3 regions of the Pseudoalteromonas sp. 5Ae-yellow genome follow, and region 3 is predicted to be linked to each of the others. Evidence: predicted binding sites of a transcription regulator. Region 3 holds the regulator's gene; each other region holds the start of a gene.

Region 1 (4,296 bases), on a different contig from region 3:
TTAACTGAATGGTGTTAACTCACTGAGTGGCTTTTTTGTTTATAAAAGCGAGTGTTTCTGGGGTTAATATTTGTTTTGAAATATACTGCATGCCGCTTTTATTTTTAATAATAATACCTTGCTGCGTATCTATTACTTCGCTTATGTCTTGCCAAGTTAGCTGAAAGCTTTTGTAATGATTAGCTGATTTAATACCTTCTTCATCAAAGGTAAGTGTTACTTCTGAGCCTGATGCTCTGCTGAGCATTTGTCTGGTTACCCACCAAGGTCTGCGATAGTAAAAAGCGACGCACTCTAGTACACCTAGCATGATCATAAACGATCCTAAGTAATGATCGTTTAAAACATAAATGCCAAATAAACCAAGCGCAACCAGTAGTACAAGTAAAAAGTACTTAGGTTTGGCGCGTTTACTGTACGGGAGTGACTCATCAAAGCACTCATAAAAGTAGGGTTTATCTAGCGTGTAGGTTGTTGTAAATGCCATATTGCCTTGCTTTAAATATCGTTTTTTTTATTTTAACAAGCTAACCGCTAAATGAGCAGCTTTATAGTCAGTGATTTTATTACAGACACAAAAAAACGGCCCTAAGGCCGTTTTTTAGCGATAAAAGAAGAATTAACAGTTAGTTTCTTCAGCGTTTACGCCTTCTTTAACATTTTCACATGCATCTTCTACTTTGTTTTGCACGTCAGTTACTGCTTCGTCAATACGTTCGCCTGCGTCTTCTGCATGGTTGTCTTCACAACCCATGATGAAAAAACTTGCGAATAGACCGATTAGTGCTGCTTTTACAGTTGTTGAATTCATAATGTAATTCCTTGTAAGTATTAATTAAATTTTAGTGTGTTAGTTGAATGCTTTATCTACCTGGGCGATTTACCACGTAGTGCACCTGAAACTAATGAAATCACTAAAAGTACTAAAAAGATAAAAAATATAATTTTTGCTATACCAGCTGCGGCACCTGCGATGCCACCAAAACCTAACACTGCAGCGATTAAAGCAATAACTAAAAATGTAATTGTCCAGCGTAACATTGTTTTCTCCTTGGTTATCAAATTTGCTCATAATAACTAATGCCAGTTACATGCCAAAGTTTATTTTTTATTAATATCAATAGCTTATGTTTTTTGGTTATGTTTTTAGTTATTTGTTAGTTAGTAACTTTTACGCTTTGTTATGTAAGTTATTCACACTGTTACAAATTGCTGGCAAAAATCCACTGAGAATATTTTTTTGGTAAGACCAATTAACAATTGGTGTGTGTTTTTGTACTTATTATAAAGTTTGGTGTGTATTTTTATTAAGTTGAATAGTTAATTAACAACTTCTATATAACTATTAGCTATAGTCGTTATTTCCTACGTGTATTATATGGCGTATGGTTGCTGGGTTATGGCATGTAAATAAGTTGAGTGTTATGTTGTTTATAGTTTAATTGGTTTTACCAATTTACAAGATGTAGACAAAGCGACTAGTTTTGTTATCATCCAGTGAATAAATATTTAATTAAATCGATTTTTTATTTTCGATATGGGTTTCAAGGGGGAGAAAAATGGATATAGGTGCTCTACTCACAACGGCTGGTAGCTTAATGCTAACTGGTATGGTTGGGGTGTTTGTATTTCTGTCGATATTAATTGGTGCAGTAACGCTTATGTCTAATTTGGTGACGCGCTTTAGCGAACCAGAGGCATCACCAGCTAAATCACCGTCTTTTAAATCTCAAGGTGTGCCTAATGAGTACATCGCTGCTATTAGTGCTGCCATTGCTCAGTACAAATCAAATAACAAATAAGGGGCACACACATGGCTAAATTAAAATTAACAGAATTGGTATTACGCGATGCGCACCAATCATTGCTCGCAACACGTATGCGCCTAGACGATATGCTACCTATTGCTAGCAAGCTAGATGATGCAGGTTATTGGTCTATTGAATCGTGGGGCGGTGCTACATTTGATTCGTGTATTCGTTATTTAGGCGAAGATCCTTGGGAGCGTATTCGTGCGCTTAAAAAAGCGATGCCTAATACTAAACAACAAATGCTATTACGCGGTCAAAATCTATTGGGTTACCGCCATTACGCTGATGACGTAGTTGAAAAATTTGTAGAACGCGCACATAAAAATGGCGTTGACGTATTTCGTATATTCGATGCAATGAACGATGTACGCAACCTTGAAACAGCTATTAAAGCGGCTATAAAAGTAGGCGCACATGCTCAAGGTACTATTTCGTACACAGTTAGCCCTGTTCATACGCTTGAAATGTGGCTGACTCTTGCTAAGCAATTAGAAGATTTAGGTTGTCACTCAATTTGTATTAAAGACATGGCGGGTTTATTAAAGCCATACGATGCTGAAAAACTAATTAAAGCACTTAAAGAAACTGTATCGGTTCCTATTGCTATGCAGTGCCATGCTACAACTGGTTTAAGTACTGCGACTTATCAAAAAGCGATTGATGCAGGCATTGATATGCTTGATACCGCTATTTCATCTATGAGTATGACTTACGGACACACTGCTACTGAAACTATTGTATCGATAGTTGAAGGTACCGAGCGCGATACTGACCTTGATTTAAATCACCTAGAAGAAATTGCTGCTTACTTTAGAGATGTACGTAAAAAATATGCGGCATTTGAAGGTAGCTTAAAAGGGGTTGATGGTCGTATTTTACTAGCTCAAGTACCTGGTGGCATGCTTACAAACATGGAAAACCAACTTAAAGAGCAAGGCGCGGCAGATAAGCTTAATGAAGTTTTACTTGAGATCCCACGTGTACGTGAAGATCTTGGCTTTTTACCTTTAGTAACACCCACGTCGCAAATTGTAGGTACTCAAGCTGTACTTAACGTGCTAACCGGTGAGCGTTATAAAACAATCACTAAAGAAACTGCTGGCGTATTAAAAGGTGAATATGGCTTAACACCAGCACCAATGAATAAAGAGCTACAAGAGCGTGTGCTTGATGGAGCTGAGGTTATTACTTGTCGCCCTGCAGATAACATTGCACCAGAGCTTGCAACGCTTGAAGCTGAATTATTAAAAGAAGCGCAAGAGCAAGGTTTAACACTTGCTGATGATCAAATTGATGATGTACTAACTTATGCATTGTTTCCACAAGTTGGTTTGAAGTTTATTAAAAACCGCAACAACCCAGGTGCATTTGAGCCTATTCCTACCGTTGAAGATAAGAGCAATAAGGCAGCACCAAAATCGGGATCAAATAATAACAGCGTTAAAGCTGAGCAATACAGCGTAAAAGTAGATGGTAAAGTTTACGACGTAGTAGTGGCGCAAGGTGGTGAACTTAAAGAAGTAACCTTAAAAGACTCTGAGCACATTCCCCAGTCGGCTTCGGTAGCATCAGGCGAAACGCTTAACGCACCTCTAGCCGGTAATATTTTTAAGATTAAAGTAAAAGCTGGGCAGGTTGTTAACGAAGGCGATGTAGTGATTATTATGGAAGCCATGAAAATGGAAACTGAAATACGCGCTACGCATACCGGAACAATTGCTGAAGTGTTAGTTAGTGAAGGCGATGCTGTAACTACCGGCGACGCTATGATTGCATTAGCTTAGGAGTAAATAGAGGATGGAAGGTATTTTAAACCTCTGGAATGCGACAGGCATTGCTAACTTTACAATCCCATCGTTAATAATGATTACGGTAGGGTGTTTATTACTGTTTTTAGCGATAGCTAAAGGCTTTGAACCACTATTATTACTACCTATTGGTTTTGGTGCGATTTTAACAAATGTACCAGTGGCAGGTTTGTCAGACCCTGGTGGGCTTTTGTACTACGTTTATTATGTGGGTATTGATACGGGAATTTTTCCGTTATTGATATTTATGGGAGTAGGGGCGCTAACCGATTTTAGTGCGCTTATTGCTAATCCACGTATGTTGCTATTAGGTGCGGCTGCACAGTTTGGTATTTTTGCGACTCTGTTTGGCGCGATATTATTAAACTATGTGCCAGGCTTTGAGTTTACTTTACAGGATGCATCGGCTATTGCGATTATAGGTGGAGCAGATGGACCTACTGCAATATTTTTAGCGTCAAAACTGGCACCAGATTTACTTGGTGCAATAGCGGTAGCCGCATACTCATACATGGCACTTGTGCCAATTATTCAGCCGCCAATTATGCGTGCGTTAACAACACCAGAAGAACGTAAAATAAAAATGCCAGAGCTTCGTAAAGTATCTAAAAAGGAAAAGATTATTTTCCCTCTTATGGTGCTTAGCTTAACGGCTATGTTTTTACCGGCTGCTATAC
Region 2 (4,296 bases), on a different contig from region 3:
GCGCTTAGCGTGGCCCGTTGTTTCGTTAAATACGTTTTGCTCACTACCAATACAGGTTGCAAGCGACATTACATGGTTTTCACGTAGTGGATCGATAGGTGGATTTGTTACTTGCGCAAATTTTTGGCGGAAGTAATCATAAAGTGAACGATGCCCTTCACTAAGCACAGCAAATGGCGTGTCATCACCCATTGAGCCTGTCGCTTCTTGGCCGTTTTCACCCATTACACGAATAACGCTATCAAGCTCTTCGTTGGTATAACCAAACATTTTTTGATATTTAGCTAGCGTTTCGTCATCAAATGAGCGATTACCAGCGTCTTGCTCGGTAAGTTCTTCAAATGGAACTAAACGTTTAACGTTCTCCTCAAGCCATGACTTGTAAGGATGGCGAGACTTTAAATCTTGATCGATTTCATCCGAGTGCCAGATTTTGCCAAGTTTAGTATCAATAACTAATAATTCACCTGGACCAACACGGCCTTTTTCAACCACTTCATCGGCAGTGTAATCCCAAATACCCACTTCTGATGCAAGCGTAATAAAACCATCTTGTGTAATTACATAACGTGCTGGGCGTAGTCCATTACGGTCAAGGTTACACGCCGCAAAACGGCCATCCGACATAACAATACCTGCCGGGCCATCCCATGGTTCCATATGCATAGAGTTAAAGTCGTAAAATGCACGTAAATCGTCGTCCATTGCACGGTTTTTCTGCCATGCAGGCGGCACGAGCATACGCATAGCGCGGAATAAATCCATGCCGCCAGCTAAAAATAGCTCAAGCATATTATCTAGGCTTGATGAATCAGAACCGGTTTCGTTTACAAACGGCGCTGCGCTTTGTAAATCAGGAATAAGCGGTGACGCAAATTTATAAGAACGTGCGCGTGCCCACTGGCGGTTACCTTCAATAGTATTAATTTCACCATTGTGTGCTAAATAGCGGAAAGGTTGAGCTAAAGGCCAACGCGGCTGAGTATTAGTAGAAAAGCGCTGATGGAAAACACAAATCGCACTCGTCATACGAATATCAGCTAAATCTAGGTAAAAATTAGGTAAATCCGCAGGCATCATTAAGCCTTTATAGATAGTTACCAAACCAGATAGACTTGCGATATAGAAAGCTTCATCATCAACAATGCGCTTTTCAGCGCGGCGGCGTGCTACATACAAGCGACGCTCTAAGTCTTTAGAACGCCAACCTTCTGGCGCGCTAACAAAAATTTGTTCAAAACCTGGTAATTGCTGTACAGCAATAGGACCCAACATAGATGGGTCGGTTGGTACAACACGCCAACCTAAAATATTTAGCGTTTCTTTTTCTAATTCTTCGCTAAGTATTTGTTTTGCAGCTTGTGCTAAAACAGGGTCTGAATTTAAAAATATCATACCCACTGCGTAGTTTTTGCCTAAGTGCCAATTATGTTCACTGGCAATTGCACGGAAAAAGCTATCTGGTTTTTGTAATAATAAACCACAGCCATCACCTGTTTTACCATCGGCAGATATACCGCCACGGTGCTGCATGCGATCAAGCCCCGTAATAGCAGTACGAATAAGCCTATGACTAGCTTGACCATTAACTTGGGCTATTAAGCCAAAGCCACAATTTTCTTTTTCTAACTTTGAGTCGTATAACATAGACCCCTCCCCTTGCTGCACTGTTAGCGTGGATGAACTGCTCGACGATTTGCTAACAGACGGACAAAACTAGCCTCTATCTTAAATAGAGTCAATAGCACTTTGAATACATATTCACATTCTTGAATATTTCTCACTTCATAGCAAGATTTCTTTTTATCATTATTTTTAACATTTAGCGTTATTTTAACCACTATTTTTTCATGACACTGGTGTCAAGTTTAACATATTGTAAAAAACACAAGCACCCAAAGGTGCAGCTTACGTAAACGTAAAGGAGAGTAAAAGTGAATAAGTATTCAACAAATGAAGGGCTATTCAGTTAACATTTAGATAGTTTTATGGTATTTCATTACTTTAATGGCTTAACATCCCCGATTATTGCTGCTCATTAGTATAGTTATGAAAGTTCATGTCATTTTTTGTACATTAATAGTGAATTTTTATTTAAAGCGGTGTCCGATGCGGACATCATTTTCATGAACAAAAAATAAAAAGCACTTTAATATCAATGTGATAATAGTTGGCATATTAATCGTATAGCTTTACATATAATCGCTAATTGGAATTACTATGTTTACTCTAAGCTTATTTTTACTCTCTCCTATTGCCGCTATTTGCACAGCAGCTTTATTACTGCTGTGCGAAAAATACATAAAAGCAATTTAGGGGAAATTAAATGATTAAAGATACCAGCGCACAAGACGTACAAGTAAAGGCACCTATAAGCTATAAAAAATACGCGATAATCACTGCGATTGTTTTCATTGTGGTCTCTGCAATTGCTTATATTTTTTTAACGAGCCATAGCGCTAAAAGCTCTATTAGCCGCTCAAAAGTACAGATTGCAAAAGTACATGTTAAGGCGCTCATTCGAGACATTGCCGCCAGTGGTAAAATTGTTGCTGCTAATGCTCCTAAAATCTACAGTCCAGAACGGGGGTTTATAGATTTAAAAGTAAAGGCCGGCGATACAGTAAAGCAAGGCGACACACTTGCCCTGCTGCAAAGCCCTGAGTTAACTAATGAATTGAAGCAACAGGAGTCTGTACTTAAAAGACTTGAAGGCGAACAGCAAAGGCAACATTTGCAAGCAAGACGCCAAACACTCACCTTAAATAAAACACTCGATATGGCACAAGTTGAGCTTAACGCCGCTGAGCGCGAAAATCGTCGCGCACAGTTATCAATACAAAAGCACTTAATTAGCCAAATTGATCTAGAAAAAGCAGTTGATGAATTATCCCGAGCTAAGCTCTCCTATAAGCATGCGCAGCAAGAGGTATTGCTTGCCAAAGACACGCTCGCTTTTGAACTACAAGCTGCTAAAAGTGATGTGACCCGCCAACAACTTATTGTTGATGACTTAATCCGAAAAGTAAGCAACCTATCTATTAAGGCTACCGTTACTGGGATCGTGGGTAACCTATTAGTGCAACAAAAAGCCGCTGTGACGCAAAGCCAACCTCTTATGACTCTCGTCGACTTAAGTAATTTTGAAGCCGAACTCCAAGTTCCTGAAAGTTACGCAAACGAATTAGGACTCGGTATGGAAGTAGAGCTTAAGTTAGGCAATGAAACAGTGATGGGGAATTTATCCGCCATATCACCAGAAGTTAATAATCGTGAAGTAACCGCACGCGTCCGGTTTAAAGGTGTTACTAACAACATTCGTCAGAACCAACGCTTAACTGCACGTATTTTACTCGACAACCGAGAAGGTGTAATGCAAGTAAAGCGTGGTGCATTTATGCAGCAAGGCGGAATTATAGCTTATAAAGTCGATGGCAATATCGCAAAGCGTATATCTATTACAATAGGCGCCACCAGCATTAATGCGGTTGAGCTTTTAAGCGGACTAAAAGAAAACGATGAAATTATTATTTCAAGCTACAGCGACTTTAAGCAAGCCAACACGATTTTATTAAATTAAACAGACGTTCTCAACCAACGCTAAAAATAATTAGGAACAATCATGTTACAAATGAACAATGTAAGTAAAGTATACCAAACAGAAATGGTACAAACCCATGCGCTTCGAGATTTTAATCTGCAAGTAAACGAAGGCGAATTTATTGCTGTTACCGGTCCTAGCGGCTCAGGAAAAACAACCTTTTTAAATATTGCAGGTATGCTCGAGCCTTTTAACGAAGGTGAATACCTGTTGGATGGCGTTAATGTTAGCAGCCTAAACGATAACCAACGTGCTGATTTACGTAATCAAAAAATTGGCTTTATATTCCAAGGTTTTAATTTGATCCGCGATTTAAATTTATATGAAAACATAGAAGTTCCTCTTCGCTACAGAGGGATTAAAGCAAATGAGCGAAAACGTCGAATTGAGCAATGCCTTGAACAAGTTGGTTTAGCATCTCGCGCTAAACACTTACCTCAACAACTCTCTGGTGGCCAGCAACAACGTGTGGCAATAGCCCGTGCGCTTGCTGGTGAACCTCGTTTTTTACTTGCCGATGAGCCAACAGGTAACCTTGACAGCTTAATGGCTCGCCAAGTTATGGAGTTACTTGAACAAATCAATCGCGACGGTGCCACTATTGTAATGGTAACGCATGATAGCGAATTAGCCCGCCGTGCTCCGCGTAATATTCAAGTAGTTGATGGGCAGCTTGCCGACTTTACGCTTTATCA
Region 3 (4,296 bases):
GGCGTTTGCGTTTTCAGATACACTGGCCATTATGCATCGCGGTAAAATTGAGCAACAAGGCACGCCTGAGCAGCTTTTTGCAGCTCCATGTTCAAAGGAGGTTGCAGAGTTTCTGGGTCAGGGCATATACTTAAGCGCAGAAGTGTTAACCGCAACTGAATATAAAACACCATTTGGTTTAGTCGAATCTTATGTTGAGAGTAAGCATAATGTAAGTGCAGGGCTTATATATGTGCGCCCTCATCAAATAGAATTAGTGGCAGATAACCAAAGTGACAAATTCAGCAAGCGAGCTACAATCATAAGTCGTCGCTTTATTGGTTCGGCGTATGTTTATTCGCTTGTTATTGATGAACAAGAAATTGAAGTTGCAGCACAATATGGCCAGTCATTTGAAAATAATGATCAGGTTATAATAAAAATAAAACCTCACACGGTGAATTTTTTCGAATCGTAATTAATTTGTTATTCGCTGTGTTTTTATCTGTAAAACTAAGGAATAACAATGGCGCAAGCGCAATCAGGGATTTGTGCTGAAGCAAACTTACACGGTTTGCACTTATTTTTTAATGTGTTTGATGGTCAAGACGAATCACTTCGCGCAAAGTTAAAACAAGTAAGCGCTATAGAAGAAGAGTTTAGCGATCAATTTTCAGAATCAATGCTCTCTTGTATGGTTGCTATTGGTGCGCAATACTGGCCGCATATCCTCCCTGAATACATTCCAAGCGAATTACAGAGCTTTCCCAATATAACCCATAGCGATCACCAAATGAGCGTACAACCGTGCGATTTATTTGTGCAAATTCGCTCTGACCGTGAAGATGTTAACCATTTATTTGCGCTGCAAATTTTAAAATTATTTGCCCCCGATGTTGAGCTGGTGGAGCAAATTCGTAATTTTCGCTTTTTAGATGGTCGTGATTTTAACGGTTTTATTTATGGTGGCGATACAGCTCATGGAAGAAAAAAGCGCGCTACGGCTTTAATTAGCAACCCTGGTAGCTTTGAAGATCAGGGGAGTTATATTCATGTTCAGCGTTATAAACATGATTTAACTATGTGGCAGCATTTATCATTGAGTGAGCAAGAGCAAATAATGGGACGTACGCGTCTTGATAACACGCTAATTACTCCAGCGGTCGAAACCAGCCATGCTTCGCGAAGTGAGCTAAAAGACGAAGACGGACAACCGCTACTATTAAATCAAAGCATGCCTTATGGCGACGTGTATGAGCAGGGAATGTTATCAATTACATGCGCTTGTACGGGCACCGCATTTGAAAAAGTACTTAATAGTCGTTTAGGGGAAGGGGATTGCTACGACCACTGGCTTGATTTTACTCAAGCCGATATGGGCTCTGCTTTCTTTGCGCCTTCAGTCGGGTTTTTAAAACAAATTTAGTTTGCTATTAAACCGTATCAAATAAAATGCGAACACGTTCAAGTGTTACATCTATTTCAGATATTTTAGCAGGAGCGATAAAAATAGTGTCATCGCCGGCAATAGTTCCTAGTACGCCATCTGCTTTACCTAATGAATCTAATAAACGTGCAATAAGCTGAGCAGCACCTGGGCTGGTACGAATGATGATCATCATTTCGTTGTGCATAATGTCGATTACTAATTGGCGTAATGGGCTTTTAGCCGTAGGTACACCCATTTCAGCAGGTAAGCAGTAAACCATTTCTTGCTTGGCATTACGCGTGCGTACAGCGCCAAATTTACTTAACATGCGTGATACTTTACTTTGGCTTATATTGTCAAAGCCTTGATCTTTTAACGCATCAACTATTTCGCCTTGAGATCCAAAATTTTCTTCTTTTAATAGTGATTTAAATGCTTTTACCAGTGCTTCTTGTTTATCTTGTGGTTGCATAGTCTTTATTCGTTTTTGTTATTTATGCTGCAAATTCTACACAAAAATGAATAATTATGCAGCAGTTGTTTAGTTAACTTGCCAGTTTGATGCGTTAAATCACAAAAGTTTACGACTATGGTCGAAAATATACTTGAAATAGACAGGATAAATTTGTTTTTAGTCGCTAATTTCATTATCTTAAGAGCCACAAATGTTTCCTACCTCAAATTACGGAGAATTCCAATGAAAGTTGCTGTATTAGGTGCTGCAGGCGGTATCGGCCAAGCGTTGTCTTTATTATTAAAAACAGGCTTACCAGCTGGCTCTGAATTATCACTTTATGATGTTGCACCAGTAGTACCAGGTGTTGCGGTTGACCTTTCTCACATCCCAACAGATGTTAAAGTTGCAGGCTTTGGCGCAGACGATTTAAATAAAGCGCTTGAAGGTTCTGACATCGTTCTTATCCCAGCGGGTATGCCACGTAAACCAGGTATGGATCGTGCTGATTTATTCAATGTAAATGCTGGCATCATCAAAACTTTAGCAGAAGGCATTGTTGCCAGCTGTCCTAAAGCGTTAGTAGGTATTATTACTAACCCAGTAAATGGCACAGTTCCAATTGTTGCTGAAGTATTCAAAAAAGCAGGTACTTACGACGCTAAACGCGTATTCGGTATTACTACGCTTGACGTTATTCGTTCAGAAGCATTTGTTGCTGAACTTAAAGGCGTAGACGTAGCAACTGTAAAAGTACCAGTAATTGGTGGTCACTCAGGCACAACTATTCTGCCTCTACTTTCTCAAGTTGAAGGTGTTTCTTTCACTGATGAAGAAGTTGCTGCACTTACTCCACGTATCCAAAATGCGGGTACTGAAGTTGTAAATGCTAAAGCAGGCGGTGGTTCAGCTACGCTATCTATGGGTGCTGCTGCAGCTCGTTTTTGTATGTCTTTAGTTAAAGGCCTACAAGGTGAAGAAGTTGTAGATTACGCTTACGTTGCTGTTGAAAATGGCGATGCAGAGTACTTTGCACATCCAGTACGTTTAGGTAAAAACGGTGTAGAAGAAATTCTTTCTTACGGCGAACTAAGCGCATTTGAAACAAAAGCAAAAAATGACATGCTTGAAACTCTGAAAAAAGACATCAAAGAAGGTGTTGATTTCATGGCGTAATAGCCGGTTTAAGCAACAAAAAAGCCTGCATTTGCAGGCTTTTTTATTGCTCAGAATTAATGTCACACTGTGTAACTAGTTAAAACTAGTGGTCGCGGTCAACCGCAATACGGGCAAGGCTTATAAGTGCTTGCTTATAGTCAGACTCAGCTAAAAAGTCTAAACAGGCAATGGCTTTTTCGGCCTCAAGCTCTGCTTTTTGCATTGTAAACTCAAGCGCATTAGTTTGTTTTAGTGCAGTTAAAATTTCTTCTAAATGCTCCATACCATTACTGTGCTCTATTGCATCACGAATGAGCTGTGTTTGCTGCTCGCTACCATGTTGCATAGCATAAATAAGCGGAAGGGTTGGTTTGCCTTCAGCTAAATCATCACCAATGTTTTTACCCAACTGTTCAGCATCTGCATTGTAATCAAGTACGTCATCCACTAACTGAAATGCAGTACCTAAATGCATACCGTACAGGTTTAGTGCATCGAGAGTACTTTGATCTTGCTCAGTAATAATGGCTGCAAGCCCTGTCGCTGCTTCAAACAACTTAGCTGTTTTAGAGTAAATAACCTGCATATAACTGGCTTCGGTCGTATCTGGGTCGTTGCAGTTCATTAATTGCAATACTTCACCTTCAGCAATAATGTTTGTTGCATCGGCAAGTACTTGCATAACCTGCATTTTGCCAAGGCCAACCATAAGCTGAAATGAACGAGTGTAAATAAAGTCACCAACCAATACGCTAGCAGCATTACCAAATTCAGCATTTGCTGTAGGCGTGCCACGTCGTAAGTTTGATTCATCTACAACATCATCATGCAATAGCGTTGCTGTATGAATAAACTCAACAATTGTTGCAAGTGTTATGTGATCTTTACCCTGATAACCGAGCGCTTTGGCTGCTAAAATAGCCAGCATTGGACGAACGCGTTTGCCGCCACTGCTAACTATATATAAACCAAGCTGATTAACTAACGCCACATCTGAGCGCATTTGCGCATGTATAAGTTGATTGACGTCATTCATATCGCTTTCGATTAACGCCTGGATAGCTTTTATATCCATTGATCTCCGAGCCAATTTTTATGTGTGAACGGCGCAGATTGTACAACAAAAAATGCACTAGCTCGATATTTTGTGACGATTGATTGAAAAAACACTATTAAAGTACTTAATTTAGACTGAATTAGCCAAGATAACTGATTAATTGATAATCAATATACAGTTTATGGTGTGCTTAGATATTAAGCTGTGAGGGTCATATTT

Evidence for each region. The regulator ArgR, encoded in region 3, controls arginine synthesis, uptake and breakdown. The targets are predictions, from matches to a motif close to ANTGAATANNTATTCANT.
Region 1: a site for ArgR is predicted at 1,497-1,514, ahead of H4J63_RS15950 (OadG family protein). Genes of this name have one in related genera too.
Region 2: a site for ArgR is predicted at 1,749-1,766, ahead of gltB (glutamate synthase large subunit). Genes of this name have one in related genera too.

Annotation. Positions count from the first base shown of each region.
Region 1 is NZ_JACGWD010000068.1:108-4,403, forward strand. It holds gene H4J63_RS15935 (YcxB family protein) at 20-487, opposite strand; gene H4J63_RS15940 (hypothetical protein) at 620-811, opposite strand; gene H4J63_RS15945 (DUF1328 domain-containing protein) at 868-1,041, opposite strand; gene H4J63_RS15950 (OadG family protein) at 1,560-1,802, shown strand; gene oadA (sodium-extruding oxaloacetate decarboxylase subunit alpha) at 1,814-3,595, shown strand; gene H4J63_RS15960 (sodium ion-translocating decarboxylase subunit beta) at 3,609-4,296, shown strand, end outside.
Region 2 is NZ_JACGWD010000094.1:4,360-8,655, forward strand. It holds gene gltB (glutamate synthase large subunit) at 1-1,647, opposite strand, end outside; gene H4J63_RS18185 (efflux RND transporter periplasmic adaptor subunit) at 2,327-3,580, shown strand; gene H4J63_RS18190 (ABC transporter ATP-binding protein) at 3,623-4,296, shown strand, end outside.
Region 3 is NZ_JACGWD010000003.1:63,413-67,708, forward strand. It holds gene H4J63_RS01430 (ABC transporter ATP-binding protein) at 1-457, shown strand, start outside; gene H4J63_RS01435 (Dyp-type peroxidase) at 506-1,405, shown strand; gene argR (transcriptional regulator ArgR) at 1,413-1,880, opposite strand; gene mdh (malate dehydrogenase) at 2,106-3,038, shown strand; gene ispB (octaprenyl diphosphate synthase) at 3,124-4,095, opposite strand.